2 regions of the Paenibacillus sp. FSL H3-0329 genome follow, and region 2 is predicted to be linked to the other one. Evidence: riboswitches for the same ligand, from Rfam matches in the RefSeq annotation. Region 2 holds a riboswitch; the other holds the start of a gene.
What was found. Region 2 has a riboswitch for cyclic di-AMP ahead of NSQ66_RS25610 (alpha/beta hydrolase). Riboswitches for the same ligand answer to the same signal wherever they lie in the genome.

Region 1 (7,846 bases), 1.1 Mb from region 2:
TTTGCTGCGTGATGCGTACTATACAGGTGTAAACTATGGAACCATCGACATTGATCGGATTTTGAGAATGCTTCGTCCTTATAATGGGCGGATTGTAGTAAAAGAATCAGGTATGCATGCCATTGAAGATTATTTAATGTCACGTTATCAAATGTACTGGCAGGTATATTTTCATCCGGTGACGCGCAGCTCTGAAATTATTTTGCGTCAAATCTTCCGTAGAGCTAAAGAATTGTTTCAAGAGGGGTACAAATTTCGCTTTATGATCGCTCCGCTGGAAGATCTCTTTCGAGGAGAAGTAACAGTGAAGCAATATTTAATGCTTGATGAGGCACTGGTACAGACTGCTTTTATGCAATGGACACTTGAAGAAGATGAGTTATTAAGCGACTTGTGTACCCGTTTTATTCATCGTAAACTGTATAAATATGTAGAGATTGAGAATTTGGATACAGATATGATTACGGAAATCCGCAGCAGTTTTGCGGGAGTGGGACTTAACCCAGAATATGACCTAGAGATTGATTATCCGACAGATTTGCCTTATGATGTGTTCCGTCCAGGAGCAGCCTTCGACAATAATCAAATTTTACTGCTTGATCGGAATGAGCAATTGCGGGAAATTTCAGAGGTATCGGATATTGTGCGCTCAATAAGCGGAATTCATCGTGGCAGATATCATCTATATTTCCCACAGGATAAGCTGAAAAAAGCCCTTACACGCTTGCCCTCTTCTGTAGCAGAGATTTTTGCAAAATAATACAAATATTTATGGAACTATTGATAAAAACAACAAGGAGTGAGCTTTAAAATGTATCTGTTCGACACACATACACATCTAGATGCGCCTCAATTCGACGAGGATCGCGAGGAAGTTATTGCTCGTGCAGTAGAGGCCGGAGTTAGCAAGATGATCAATATTGGATTTAATCGGGAAACGATCCCTTCAACGATGAAGCTGGCTGAATCTTATGATTATATTTATGCAGCGGTGGGCTGGCATCCACAGGATGCGATTGATATGAAAGAGGGAGACCTCGATTGGATCGCCTCTCTTTGCAGCCATGAAAAAGTGGTGGCCATCGGAGAGATTGGATTGGATTATTATTGGGATACCTCTCCCAAGGATGTGCAGCAGGAGGTCTTCCGCAAACAAATCGGACTAGCCCGTGAACTAAAAATGCCAATCTGTATACATGACCGTGATGCTCATGAAGATGTTGTACGGATTTTACGGGAGGAAAAAGCAAATGAAATTGGTGGCGTGATGCATTCGTTCTCAGGCAGCTGGGAAACAGCAAAAATGTGTCTAGACCTTGGATTTCATTTGTCATTTGGAGGACCGATAACGTTCAAAAATGCCAGAGTGCCTAAAGAGGTGCTTGCACAGACGCCATTGGACCGATTATTGATCGAAACAGACGCTCCATATTTGACTCCACACCCCTTCCGTGGCAAGCGAAATGAGAGTGCTCATGTGAAGTTAGTAGCAGAGGCTGCGGCTGAAATTAAAGGGTTAACATGGGAAGAATTGGCTAAAATTACGTATGCGAACGCACTGGAACGATTTGGGATTGTCTGAAAACAGGAGTAAAACGGGTGAAAAATAGAGAATAGCCGATATATTAAACTTTTTTAATATAAAAACGGCTGATTATTACAATATTTTAACCATATATTTGCTTAAACGTGGTTGAATCGTCCTTTACAACATGCATCAAAACAGGATATCATCTTTTCAGTGATGTGAGCTGTTGTTATTGTGACAGCCATTGATTCATGGATCGTCTCGCTGAGTCTCCGTATGGAGAACGGGGGAACCAATATTGAACTGCCGCATGCCTGTATCTTGAATACGACTAGGAATTGCCGCAGAACAATATTTGATTTCTTCACGTGGTCTTTGGGGTGAATTTAAGGGCAACCGCCGTGAGCGGGTGACCTGAAATAGGGCGTCTCTCTTTCGTCCGAACCCGACAGCTAACCCCGTAAGCGCAAGTAAGAGAGGCAACCTCGTGCACAAACATTCCCGCGTATTCTGACATCGGAGAAGCCACGAAAGAGTCCTCAAGAGAACTCTTTTTAGGCTTCTTTATTTTTGAATAAACTGAATGTTGCCCGCATACTGTTATATAACAGGTGTGGGAGTAGCTGTGCCGAGCAGGCGATCCATGAGCAGGAGACGCTAAGTTAATACGTGCGTATCCTGTGACAATCTCAAATAGTTTCGTCAAAGAAATTCAGTCCTCATGATATACAAATTGACGACGAGGCTATGTAAGGAGGATGGAGAGAATGGGCTTATTCCAACCAGAGGTATCCCATGATTCGCAGTCATCCAGCAGGTCTTTCGCATTACGGTGGGAGCAAGTAAATACTCGCGTACTTTTACTTGCAGGTGTGATTTCAATCGCAATCGCGCTGTTAATTCTGCTGTACGTACACGGTCAAAGTAACAAACAATTTGTTTTAGTAATAGACGGGCAAACACAGACACTTGAAACGCGAGAAGCACTTCTTGGTGATGTGTTGGAGAAAGAGCAAATTTCGCTGCAGCCGCATGATGAATTATCTTTAGGTCTGAGTGATGAAATAAAAGACGGTGACCGTGTCGTTATCAATCGTGCGCAGAAATTTAGCCTTACTGCGGACGGAGCAACAAAAACGTTATATACGACCGAAGACACTATCGGTCAGGCGATTGACAAACTGGGTATCAACCTAGAAGGCTATGATAAGATTTTTCCTTCGTTAGACACCACCATCTCTGCTGACATGGAGATTAAGATCGTTCGTATCAACAAGCAAACGGTACAGCGAACAACTAACTTACCTTTCCGTGTTATTAAGACAGCAGATCCCTCCCTTACTGTGGGAACAGTTAGAGTGGCACAGGCAGGCAAACCAGGCGTCATGGTTCAGCATATTGAAAAGATCTATCAAGACGGAGAACTGGCCTCTATGCGCATGATCGGCAAGGAAGTACAAACGGTAACAAAAGATAAGATCATTGCCGTTGGTACTAAAGCACTTCCTAAGCCTACTGTAGTTGCTAAAGCTACAACAACTTCCAAATCAAGCACTACCTCCAAAACGACTAAAGTTAGCGCTAAGACTAAGAACGTCACAAGCAAGGCTGGCGTAGACTTTGAGTACAAGAAGATGATTAAGAACGTCTCCATGACAGCTTATTCGTCAGAAGAGCCAGGAATAGGTACTAAAACTGCCTCCGGAACACGCGTAACGGAAGGTCGTACAATTGCAGTAGATCCGAATGTAATTCCTATTGGCTGGTGGGTTTATATCGATGGGCTTGGATTCCGCCGTGCAGAGGATACGGGCGGTGCCATTAAAGGCAATAAAGTGGATGTCTATTATGATTCCCTGAGCCATGCTCGTAATTTCGGCCGTAAATCACGTACCGTATATGTGATTGGACCTGTGAAACCAGAGCTTAACTAGAACTGAAGCTTTTGCAAAAAATCCTTTGATAAGCTATAGTGATGATAACCGTTAAGGAACGCTGGATGATCATTTCGTTGATCGCAGAGCAACCGCTCATCACTTATACATTCTTTAACCAAAAGAAGAGGAGCGAATCCTCTTCTTTTTGCTTTTTTTGGAAGGAGTCAAGAAATATGATTAAGGAATTAATCGTCGTTGAAGGCAAAAGCGATACCGTAGCCATTAAGCGTGCTGTGGAAGCAGATACGATTGAGACAGGCGGCTCTGCTGTAAACCGGACTGTAATTGCGAAGATTGCGCTAGCTATGGAACGCAGAGGGGTTATTATTCTTACGGACCCGGACCATGCTGGGGAGCGAATTCGTAAAATCGTTTCAGCGAAGGTGCCGGGCTGCAAGCATGCTTTTATTCCGGAGAAGGACGCAACTCGAAAAGGGGATATCGGTGTAGAGAATGCATCGCCAGAGGCGATTCGTCATGCGCTGCGTAACGTACATACCTCTTTTGAAGGAGCACCTGCTTTGATTGGTATTGATGACCTTATGGCCGCTGGAATGCTTGTACACCCTCGGGCTGCTGAAAGACGTATGGCGCTTGGTAATTTGCTTGGAATCGGATATTGTAACGGCAAACAGCTGTACAAGCGGCTGGCGATGTTTGGGATTACGCGGGAGGAATTTGCCGGGGCTCTCGCCCAAATTGATCAGGGAGGCATTACTTCATGAGTGGTAGAGAGGAAATTTCGACTCCAAAACGGACCAAAGAGATTATTCAACGTTATGGATTCAAGTTCAAGAAAAGCCTGGGACAGAATTTTTTGATTGATCAAAATATTTTGGACAAGATTGTAGACGCTGCTGGACTAGATAGCGATTCTGGGGCGCTGGAGATCGGGCCGGGAATTGGAGCGCTGACGGAGCGTCTGGCACTAACAGCCGGTGCTGTAACTGCCGTAGAGATAGACCGTAGACTGATTCCAATATTAAAAGACGTACTTTCCCCTTATCCCCATGTTAAGGTTCGTAACGATGATGTCCTCAATGTGAACTTGCAGGAAATGTTCAAGGAAGATTTCACCACTGTGAACAAGGTCAGTGTGGTTGCTAACCTGCCTTATTATGTGACTACTCCGATTCTGATGAAGCTGCTTGAAGAGAAGCTTCCCCTTGATAACATCGTTGTAATGATTCAGAAGGAGGTTGCGGAGCGTATGGCTGCATCTCCAGGTGGAAAGGAATACGGAAGTCTTAGCATTGCCGTGCAGTACTACAGCGAGCCTGAGCTCGTCTGTATCGTGCCGCGTACGGTATTCATCCCTCAACCTAATGTGGAGTCTGCTGTTATCCGTCTGAAGGTTAGAGAGCATCCTCCGGTAAAGGTGGAGAGTGAGAAGCATTTCTTTGAAGTGGTTCACGCTTCTTTCACACAGCGCCGCAAGACGATTGCTAACAATCTGAAGGCTCGTTACTTCCCTGAACAAGGACGTGAGCAGCTGGAGGCTTTACTCGCAGAAGCGGGTATTGAACCGACCCGTCGTGGAGAAACACTCAGTCTTGAAGAATACGCCCGCTTAAGCGGTGTTTTGCTAGCCGCTGGAATTGAATAAGCAATAAGAAACGGTTGTTGTCTTAAAGGACGACAACCGTTTCTCGTAGAAATATAAGGATGTTATTCTGGTGGAGCATTATACATTCTTATATTTTAAAAATATGGCGAGTTATGAACCAACTGAGGCCTTTGCCCATACGATGGGGTAGAGGTGGTGGTTGTAATGAATTTAGGAGACTTGGTCGTTCGCAAATCTTATGGCGGTGATTTAACATTTCGTGTAGATAATATCGTGCAGGATAGAGCCGTCATTAAAGGCACAGATTTCCGCCTGTTGGCGGATTCTCCTCTGGATGACCTGGTTCAAGTGCCTCCTACCCGAATAACGGAACGGGGACAGCAAGCACAGATCAAAGCGAAGGAATCACTGACACAGCTGCGGAAGGACCGTCAGGAGCAAAGTCAGCGGAGCGGGGGAACTCTAACAGAGGGGACATGGGCTCCACCCTCCAAGGAAGCTCCTTATTTTGAAGTGCCGGGTAAAGTACTGCATCTGGATGGCGATCCGGCATATTTGAATAAGAGCCTTAGCTTATACGAGCAACTGCGGATTCCCGCTGAAGGGCATCATGTTCATGAATCTGCAATGGCTGATACGTTATACCGGCTGTTGCCCCGTGTACGCCCAGACATTGTAGTGATCACTGGTCATGATGGGGTACTGAAGCAACAGCATACTTACGATCTATATAGTCTGAATAGCTACAAAAATTCGCAAAACTTTATAGCTGCTATTAGGGTAGCTAGGGAGTATGAGCGGAATTTTGATGCGTTGACTATTGTTGCCGGTGCTTGCCAATCTCATTTCGAGGCATTACTTGGAGCTGGGGCTAATTTTGCCAGTTCACCTGGTCGAATTTTGATCCATGCTCTGGATCCCGTTTATGTAGCAGCAAAATCATCCTTTACTTCCATCAGGGATACTGTAAATCTTAGTGATGTTCTGAATAATACCATCAGCGGTAATCAGGGTATTGGTGGTGTTGAGACCCGTGGCAGCTTCCGTATCGGAATGCCGCGGCTGCAGAATCTGTCGGCGCTAAAAGTGACACCATCAGCCATTTAAGCGGCAGAGATAGGTCTATGGTTTCAGGAATATAGGTAATTTGAATGGGCTGAATAGAATATCCGAAAGAAAGGGTGAGCGCTGAGCTTAACCCTTTCTTTTTTTCTTTGTGATGCCTATATTACAGATAACAAGGATATTAGTCCGGCGCTGATTTCTCGCAAAAAAATTCCGTTGACAACGAAATATGCATCAACTATAATTAATTATTTATTTGCTTTGACATTGTCCTGAAAAAGTTGTATAATGGACAAGAAAAGAGGTGGTCGTCAGGTAATGGCTAATAACGCGCTGTTGGAAATCAAACGCAGTCTTGAAGCTCACGTCGGTCATAAGATCACATTGCGTGCAAACGGAGGTCGTCGTAAAACCGTTGAACGCACAGGTGTCCTGGAAGAAACGTACCCTTCTGTATTTATTGTCAAACTGGATCAGGAGCAGCAAACTTTTAAGCGAGTCTCCTATAGCTATGCCGATATACTTACTGAATCTGTGGAAATCACAGTTTGTGAAGACGATGGGCAGATGCGGATTATGTATATTAAAGCTTAATGTTTCACGAACAGTCTCCTTTGGAGGCTGTTTTTTGTTTGCGTTTTTTGGGACAAATATTTGGTGCATGATCCGTGTTCTAAGCAAGCATACTAATTGGGCAACGGGTTAATCATTTATTTTCATAAGGGAGGAATTCCGTAATGAGCCGCAGAAAACGAGGCATGATGTCGGAGGAACTGAAGACAGAGTTAGCCAAGGAGCTGGGTTTTTATGAAACCGTAGAACGTGAGGGCTGGGGTGGAATTACAACTCAAGACGCTGGCAACATGGTGAAAAAAGCGATACAGCTTGCTGAACAGGCCGCGCGGAAATCTTAAATTTTAGGCTATAAAGTGAATATTACTGAAAAAGGGTGCGTCTAAAAGGCGACACCCTTTTATTATTGGACTTCATTAGAAGTTTCTCATATAATATGTTAAGTTGTTTTTACGGGAAAAGCTGAAGGTGGGTGAACGCCTTGAAAATGTATGAAAAGGCACCAGCTAAAATTAATTTGATGCTGGATGTGCTGCACAAACGTGCTGACGGTTTTCATGAGGTGGAAATGATTATGACCATGGTAGATCTAGCAGACCGCTTAGAGCTGTCTGAGCTGCCAAGGGATACTATTATAATATCAAGTCAGGCTGGTTATATTCCCCTGGACGAGAAAAATTTAGCTTTCCAGGCGGCAAGGCTTATTAAAGACCGTTATAACGTGAAGAGTGGTGTACATATCCATCTGGATAAAAGAATTCCGGTTGCGGCTGGCCTAGCTGGCGGCAGCAGTGATGCCGCAGCTACGCTACGCGGTCTAAACCGTCTGTGGCGTCTCGGTATTCCTGCGCAGGAGCTACAGGAGCTTGGCGCTGAGCTGGGTTCAGATGTGCCTTTCTGCGTCACAGGCGGCACAGCCTTAGCTACAGGACGAGGCGAAAAGCTTACGCCAATCAACAACCCGCCACAATGTTGGGTTGTGTTGGCGAAACCACCGATCAATGTATCGACTGCAGAAGTGTATGGACGCGTTCGGAGCAATAATATAGCTGTGCATCCTTCTGCTCGAAAGATGCAGCAAGCGATTGAAGCAGGAGACTTTGGGGGCGTATGCAACCATCTAGGCAACGTGCTTGAAGATGTTACCCTAAGGCTGCATCCAGAGGTTCAGCAGCT
Region 2 (7,846 bases):
GCCACTGCTACAGGCCTCACCCTTGTAAATACAGTCACTGGTTATGCAAGTGCTGGCTTTACGATTGTATAATCATTAAAACAAATTCAAAAAAAGGCATCTGCCATTCCTTCTAAGGAGTGACAGATGCCTTTTTGGTAATATGCGGTACAATTACTTGATCTTTCGGACTCAAATGCCGCTATTCGTTAATTTATCCCTGTTTAGAGAGATCATCGGACCTGAGAGGCGCTATTGGGCAGAAATGGTGCTCAATAGCGTCTATTTTGTACAAATAACGCCTATGGGGTCCAATAGCAACTCAAAAATAGGAAAATGTTGCAAATAAGAGCGCTTGAGTCCGATAGTCTGTCAATGTCACTCCCCGCTCTTCTTCTCTCCTACTCATGTCCGGAGGCTGAATCCCTATTACCGAAACCTTCCTTTCCTTTGGTCTCGATCAGGAGCTGCAGATACGCTGCTTACTTCACCTCCTTCTATACACTTACAATCACTACTTAGAGTCTACTGTTTCTTTCCCACGTCGGATGAGCTGCTTACTATGCCTCCCTCTATACACTTACCTTCACTACTTAGGTCTACCGTACTCTCCCACGTCGGATGAGCTGCTTACTACGCCTCCTTCTATACACTTACCTTCACTACTTAGGGTCTACCGTTCTTTCCCACGTCTGATGCGCTGCTTACTACGCCTCCCTCCATACACTTACCTTCACTACTTAGGGTCTACTGTTCTTTCCCACGTCGGGTGAGCTGCTTACTACGCCCCTTCTATACTCTTACCTTCACTACTTAGAGTCTACTGTTCTTTCCCACGTCGGGTGAGCTATATTTGATGCTGTGGTAGGGTAGGGACATTAAGTGGCGTTCTAGGTACAATATGCTTGTAAATGTTCAACATCCACCGGTTAGTAAAATACCAAAGGCTGGCTCATTCGTAGATTTCACTACTGATGAGCCAGCCTTTAGTTAGATATCCATTATATTAGGGAAATCCTCCCTAATATTCATCGATAATCGCTTTAAAATAAGGTTTTTAGGGAATTTATCCCTAAAAATTCATACAAATACCCATTTATGGCTAAAAACATCCTATTATTAGGGAAGTTTTCCCTAATTCACGTTCTAGGAGCCATAATTCCCTTCACTTTAGGGAGAATTTCCTTAATCCACGTTCTAGGAGCCATAATCACCTTCACTTTAGGGAGAATTTCCCTAAAGTTCTACCCAGAAAGACGTCCCATAGCCAGCTCATTCCCCCTGGCTATGGGACGCCCTTTTCCACATAAACGCTTCGCTTGTAAAGGTCTCCCTATAGATCAGCTAATCTGCTGACTGCCCTGCTGCTTCTCTAAGAAACGTTGAAGAATCGCATTGAATTGCTCCGGCTGGCATAGATTACTTGGATCTAATGCGTTCGGAATAATCGCCAACTGCGCATGTGGCAGCTGAGACACCATTTCCTTCATACAATTCACTCCAAATTCATTAAAGTCCCCTACAATACATAAAGCAGGACGTTTAAAAGCCTTTAAGCATCTGGTGTAATCAACATGGCTTGTAGCCAGTCTTTGCCGATATAGCTCCCGGGGACGTTTGTCCAGCAGCCCTCTTCTAATCTCATTGTAGGCCAGACTCCAGCGCTCTCGGTACATCATCCGAATCGAAGGCAACACCAGCTCGCTTGGGAGATAATACATTAGCAAACTGCAATATGCTGCCATAGTTTGTATTTTCCCTACAATTGTTGATCCGTGAGTCCTACAGAAGCTATCCGCGACCACAATGGCTTTCACACGCTCAGGATATTGTTTGGCAATATGCTGAACGACTAAGCCACCATAGGCGATTCCTACAAAAACTGCTTCACGAATACCTAGGTCATTCAACAGCATAATCAAATCCAGACATTGCGTCTCAATAATCTCATGTGGGGCCTCCAGCAGTTTACCAGACTTGCCATTCCCCCGTAAATCGCACAAAATCACTTTATATTTATCGGAAAAATACTCCAGCTGTGGTTTGAACATACTGTGTGTTAATCCATGTCCATGGATAAACACAACCGGAGTGCCAGTTCCATTGATTTCATAATAGAGCGAAGTTCCGTTCAGTTTAGCGATAGGCAAAGGTAACACCTCTTTCATAATAAATTCTACGTCTATATCTGCTTAAAAACGCAGCAAAAAACCACAGAGGGATTCTCTGTGGCTATTCATCACTAAACACGCCATTCATCCTCTCTCCATACGCTTACGAGGTTAGCTGTCGGATTCGGGCAGTGAGAGTTGCCCTACCTGCAGGGATGCATGTTATGCACCCGGAACAGGATTCACCCCATAACCAGTGCCGACTCTCACATCGGCTGCCAGTTGTTGGTTCCCCCGCTTTCCAGAAACGGAAATTAAGCGGATTGCTTATGTAATTGTAAATTTAAGATAATTGTCAGTTCTGAGATGAATCATACTCTTGTAAGGTTTGCTTGTAAAGGAGGGCTCTGGTCAAAATAATGTTGAAAGCAATGCTTTTCATTTCATATTGAGCATACTCTTCATTTTCTCTTTCTTTTGCTCTTGTTTACTCGTTTTATTTAAGAAAATGGCTCTGAACCAAGCCAAACGGAGGTTAAAACACCAGTACTTTCTATATAAAGGCCATCCTTTTCACTGGAGATATGAAAAAAGCTAAGCAGAATCAGAGGTATTCCCCTGTCCACTTAGCTTCCTCTTACAATACTATGGCTACAAAAGATCGGCGTTTTTCAATGCATGCTCCCAGCTTGGAAAAAAGAACAGCGCACTTCTCATAAGCTCAGGATCGCTCTGCTTTACTTGTTTTTTACTGATCGAGCTTCCGTCGCTTTGCAGCTTTTTGATCCGACTTAATACTTCATCAGCCTCCAAAGGAATTTCCATTGAAACACTCCTTTCTCAGTGACCTGTTTCCCTTCATTTTCTCCATAATATGTTTATTTATTCCGTACTCTTTATTTCCCCAGATTAAACCATCTGATAGATGGGTTGTTCAGCAATGAACCGGTTAGGAAGCATGGGATATTTGTCTGCTAAGATTTCAGCTAAATATTTCATTCCCGGCGCTTCACTCTCCGCATGACCTAACATGATGAGCGCTTTAGATCTGCCTTGGTGCCCTGCATCCCGCACATATTCCGGAGTCTCCCACTCTGGTCCCTCTCCAGCAATAATTAAATCAAGATTGTGATCATTAAAATGCGGAATAGCCATCGTCCCGCCTCCTCTGTAACCTACTAATATCCCTACGCGTTTGCAGGACAGAGACAGGTCACCGGCAGCGCGTACATAAGAGATCCCTAGCTTACTTTTAATATATTGAGCAGCTTCCAGTACAGTCATAGCAGGAATATTGAGAATCGTAGCAGCTGCTTGCTGCTCTTCCACGTATGCGGACCAATCTAGTTCTTGCAGTAAACCCACCATAATTCCATCCGGCTTTTGCCGATGCCAATAATCATGATAACGAAAAATAGCAATTTGGGAATGTTCGATCAGACTTTTTTTCGCATGATAAACCGGATCACCTTCTAACCACTCGCTCGCCGCATGATGGCTATAAAATACACCTTCATGCGTGATCAGCAAATTGGCTCCTAACGCTATTGCTTGCTCCACAACATTTTGTGTGGCAGAGAAGGCCGTAATAATCCCTGTGACTTCAGTTTCCGGTTCCCCTGGGTTCAGAATATCGACAGTGCCTTCTACCTGTTCCACAGTTCCCATTAAATCTTCCAGAATCGCTCTAATCGTGAGGCTCACTATCATCATCCCTCGATTCGAAATCTAATAAATCTTTCTGCCTTTAAGATCCTCAATTCCGCTCTTGCGGTAAAAATACGTATTGATCCGATCTCTCCATTCCTGCGCATGCTCTGCTTGCTCTTCAAGACGTTGCTTCACTTGCATATACAATCCACTATCCACGCCGCCTTCAAGTGATTCCCATGTCGCTAGAAGCTGTGCAGCCTGCTCAGCCCCCTCAAAATGAGTATCGTAGATATGCTGAATAATAGTTTGCCCCGATTGCAGAACATACGTGTATGGAACATGATGAAAGAACAGCAACAGCTCTTCCGGACAAGACGCTAGATTCTCATAATTTGATGCATTAAGCCCCATATACTGTCCGCTATAACCCGTTCCCGATTTGACTGAACGATCCACACCAATGCCCTTATGATCCGCATAATGGTACGTTCCCCACTTGGCGTATTCATACCCATCCACATTCGGCCCATAATGATGATCCGGATTAACCATCCAACCCACACCTAATGGAGCTGTGTAAGATTCGTAAATCCTCCATGAGTCCATCAACATCCCGCGAATAGCAGCCACTAGACCTTCATCAGTGCCAAAGGTAAGCCGAATCCATTCCTCAGCTATTTCTTTTGCCGTCAGCTCCGGATTCCAAATTAATCTTCCATATCCATACAGATTAGCTTGAGCTAACCCATGCCCCGTCCAGTTCATGTCATCTCCAACATTAGTTACAGCAGCCACACCATTATACTTATTTCCCCACACCGATCCGTCCACAACATGTTTCACAAGCGTAGTTTGCCCTTTGGCATAAGTATTGAAATCAAGGACTTCTTTCCACTGTGGAACAAGATAACAGAGATGCCGCTGCTGCCCCGTATATTCTTGAGCAATCTGAAACTCCATCAGATGATTGGTATGTTCCAGTGCGCCAAACAGCGGAGATACCGGTTCTCTGACTTGAAAATCCATCGGTCCATTCTTGATTTGCAGCACTACATTATCATTAAATCGGCCATCCAATGGTTTGAAATGATCATATGCCGCTCTGGCCCGATCTGTCTTACGGTCACGCCAATCCTGCTTGCAGTTATATACGAAACAACGCCAAATCACGATTCCGCCAAACGGCTCCAGTGCTTCTCCCAGCATGTTGGCGCCATCTGCATGGTCACGCCCGTAAGTGAATGGTCCTGGTCGATTTTCTGAATCCGCTTTGACCACAAACCCGCCAAAATCAGGTATCGCCCGATAAACCTCACTAGCCTTATCTTTCCACCATTGCCGCACCGCTGAATCCAGTGGATCAGCTGTCTCCAATGCTCCGATCTGTATCGGGCTGGCGAAGTTAGCACTGAGGAATAGCTTAATTCCGTATACGCGGAATATTCCTGCAATTAACGCGATATCAGGCAAATATTGCTCCGTTATAAATAGAGATTCAAGCTCATGAACATTCACATTGTTAATCGAAATCGCGTTGATCCCCACAGAGGACATCAATCTGGCATAATCACGCAGCCGCTTTGTATCGTTAAGAAATTGATTGGACTCGTAAAAAAAGGACCGTCCAGCATAGCCACGTTCAATACTGCCATCAAAATTATCCCAGTGATTAATCATTCGCAGGCCGTTCACCGGACTCATAGACAAATTCAGAGCGTCTATTTCGCTTTCTGTTCCTATCAGCCGTAAAAGATGGAATACGCCATACAATATTCCAACAGGCGTTGAAGCACCGATAGCGATACATTTCTCAGCAGCGTTTGTACGTATAAGGAAACCTTCAGCACCCAGTGAATCGGTTCGCTCTCCTGCGAATACTCTACCAATTAACGGATTCCCCCCTTGGAAGGTTCCTATAACGATACACGGTCCTTTTGATTGCGCTGTGAGCAGTGGCGCTTTGCCCAGCATAGAGGTCATCCCCTGTATGAATTCCGCGGCTGCCGCCTGAATCGTTTCGTTGTCCTCCGTTACAACCAGCTCACCACACCAATTTGTATATTGATTGTATAGAGATCCAGATTTCAGCTGGCCATAGTTGAGCCAAGCCTCATAAGCGGTATTTGTCATGTATATTCCTCCCGTATAAATAACCCGCCCTGGATTGAAAAGGACGGGTTCATAATTCGCAAGCTTGAGCAGGTTACCCGCTCTATGATTTGGTGACAGCGTTAAGCAATTGGTGATAAGCCGGCTTAGGATTATGCTGCTCATCGAATAGAAATGGCCAATTTTTCCGTCCCCGAACAGGGAAGCCGTCCAGCCATGTATAGTCATCCGCTGCTCCCCAGAAAGTGACTGAGCTAATCACGTCGCGGTATTCTTTCAACAGAGCAAACATCGCTTCATACCGCTCTGCCTGCAGCTCGAGCAGTTCGGCAGGTGCAACCTTTAAATCCATTCGTTTGTCATCGAAACGGAACATGGACACATCCAGCTCTGTCAATTGGAGCTGAAGCCCTAAAGATGCATACTTCTCAATAGCAGCACGTATTTCATCTAAGTCCGGATCGTATAGATTCCAGTGCGCTTGCAATCCGACGCCATGGATCGGTACTTCCTGTTCCAGCAGCGACTTCACCATTTTATAGATTTTGTCGCGCTTAAGGGGATTAGACTCGTTATAGTCGTTGTAGAATAACAAAGCCTTTGGATCGGCTTCATGAGCGAATTCAAACGCTTTGCCGATAAACTCCGGTCCGACAATATCCAGCCACTTTGACTGGCGAAGAAGTTCTTCTCCTTCATCTGCAATAACTTCATTTACAACATCCCAAGCATAGATATCTTCCTTGTAACGCCCAACCACGGTCTGAATATGTGATTTGAGCCGTGCAAGCAATGTCTCTTTGCTTACACGCCCGCCCATCTTATCCTCAAACAACCAGTCCGTAGTCTGGTTGTGCCAGACTAAAGTATGCCCACGCATAGCCATATGATGTTTTCGGGCGAAGGCAACCAACTGATCTGCTAGTTTAAAGTTATAAATGTCTTCAAGCGGATGCAGACTTTCAAACTTCATCTCATTTTCAGCGGTAATGCTATTGAAATGATAGGCGAGCAAATGCTCCTGTGATTGTATCGTCAACGGGTTAACGGCTGCGCCAATTTTGAAATCCTCAGCAAATATTGTTTTTAGAGCAGGTTCTGTGTAATCACTAGCTTGTCTCAACAAGTTCCCTCCTGACAAACGCATTTATATCAGTATTCGAATAATTAAGACTGATAATCGAACCAATCGAAGTAGGCAGGCACCTCAGCCACCTTGCCATGACCTGTTGCATATAAGCCGATAAGTACACCCGTAAATCCATTTCCTTTTACAGCTTGAGGGGATAATGGATACGCTGCTGCTGTTGATAGCTTATTCCACTCCTGCCCATCCAAAGAATACAGGAAGCTGTATTCGTTAAGCTCAGCCTTAGCTTTCAAATAAATTCGCTCGGCAGTAGTTGGAATCTCTGCCGCTGTATGGGTTATTCCATCCATGGTCACATGAGCTGTAATCACTCTTTGGCCGTTTTTTTGAACAAGTCCAATTTCATAATGAGCGTTCTCATCTAATCTGGCGCAAAGTCCAGCCTCCACATCAGCAATAGATGAAGGCATTTCAAGCAGTGTGCTCCATTCTGCTGAAGTATGCTGCTGTCTTCTGCCTACAAAAGCCACTTGGCCTACTTCACTGAGACCTTTCGGTTGTCCTCGAAGAGATAACCATCCCTGCCGTTCGTTTAAGGACCAGCTTCCCTCAGCCGGATTCCGCAGAAAGGCTAATCCCAGCGGCAATACATGTTCATCAAAATCATATCTTCCACTAGTCTCAGGTTTTGGTGATTGACCAGGTACACGTGAAACCTTCATTTCCAGTCCGACAGTGTCTTCATTATTATCTATCATCGGCCATCCGTCTTCAGTCCAGCTTACGGGAGCAAGGAAAGTCTCTCTTCCAAGCACAGTAAATTTTGCATCTACTAGTCTTACTCCAAGGAATACGGCCCACCAATCCCCGTTACGATCCTCAATCAAATCGGCATGCCCTAAAT

Region 1: it holds a riboswitch for cyclic di-AMP, as region 2 does, so the genes downstream of both, NSQ66_RS00190 (3D domain-containing protein) here and NSQ66_RS25610 (alpha/beta hydrolase) in region 2, are expected to answer to the same signal.

What each region holds. Positions count from the first base shown of each region.
Region 1 is NZ_CP150150.1:40,259-48,104, forward strand. Features, by position in the region: gene NSQ66_RS00180 (HD domain-containing protein) at 1-760, shown strand, start outside; gene NSQ66_RS00185 (TatD family hydrolase) at 812-1,582, shown strand; cyclic di-AMP (ydaO/yuaA leader) riboswitch at 1,781-2,010, shown strand; gene NSQ66_RS00190 (3D domain-containing protein) at 2,296-3,462, shown strand; gene rnmV (ribonuclease M5) at 3,639-4,190, shown strand; gene rsmA (16S rRNA (adenine(1518)-N(6)/adenine(1519)-N(6))-dimethyltransferase RsmA) at 4,187-5,071, shown strand; gene yabG (sporulation peptidase YabG) at 5,237-6,139, shown strand; gene NSQ66_RS00210 (Veg family protein) at 6,416-6,691, shown strand; gene NSQ66_RS00215 (small, acid-soluble spore protein, alpha/beta type) at 6,835-7,011, shown strand; gene ispE (4-(cytidine 5'-diphospho)-2-C-methyl-D-erythritol kinase) at 7,152-7,846, shown strand, end outside.
Region 2 is NZ_CP150150.1:5,805,203-5,813,048, forward strand. Features, by position in the region: gene NSQ66_RS25605 (exosporium glycoprotein BclB-related protein) at 1-72, shown strand, start outside; gene NSQ66_RS25610 (alpha/beta hydrolase) at 1,320-2,147, opposite strand; cyclic di-AMP (ydaO/yuaA leader) riboswitch at 2,235-2,421, opposite strand; gene NSQ66_RS25615 (hypothetical protein) at 2,742-2,915, opposite strand; gene NSQ66_RS25620 (Nif3-like dinuclear metal center hexameric protein) at 3,000-3,758, opposite strand; gene NSQ66_RS25625 (alpha-glucuronidase family glycosyl hydrolase) at 3,819-5,873, opposite strand; gene NSQ66_RS25630 (endo-1,4-beta-xylanase) at 5,956-6,975, opposite strand; gene NSQ66_RS25635 (glycoside hydrolase family 43 protein) at 7,020-7,846, opposite strand, start outside.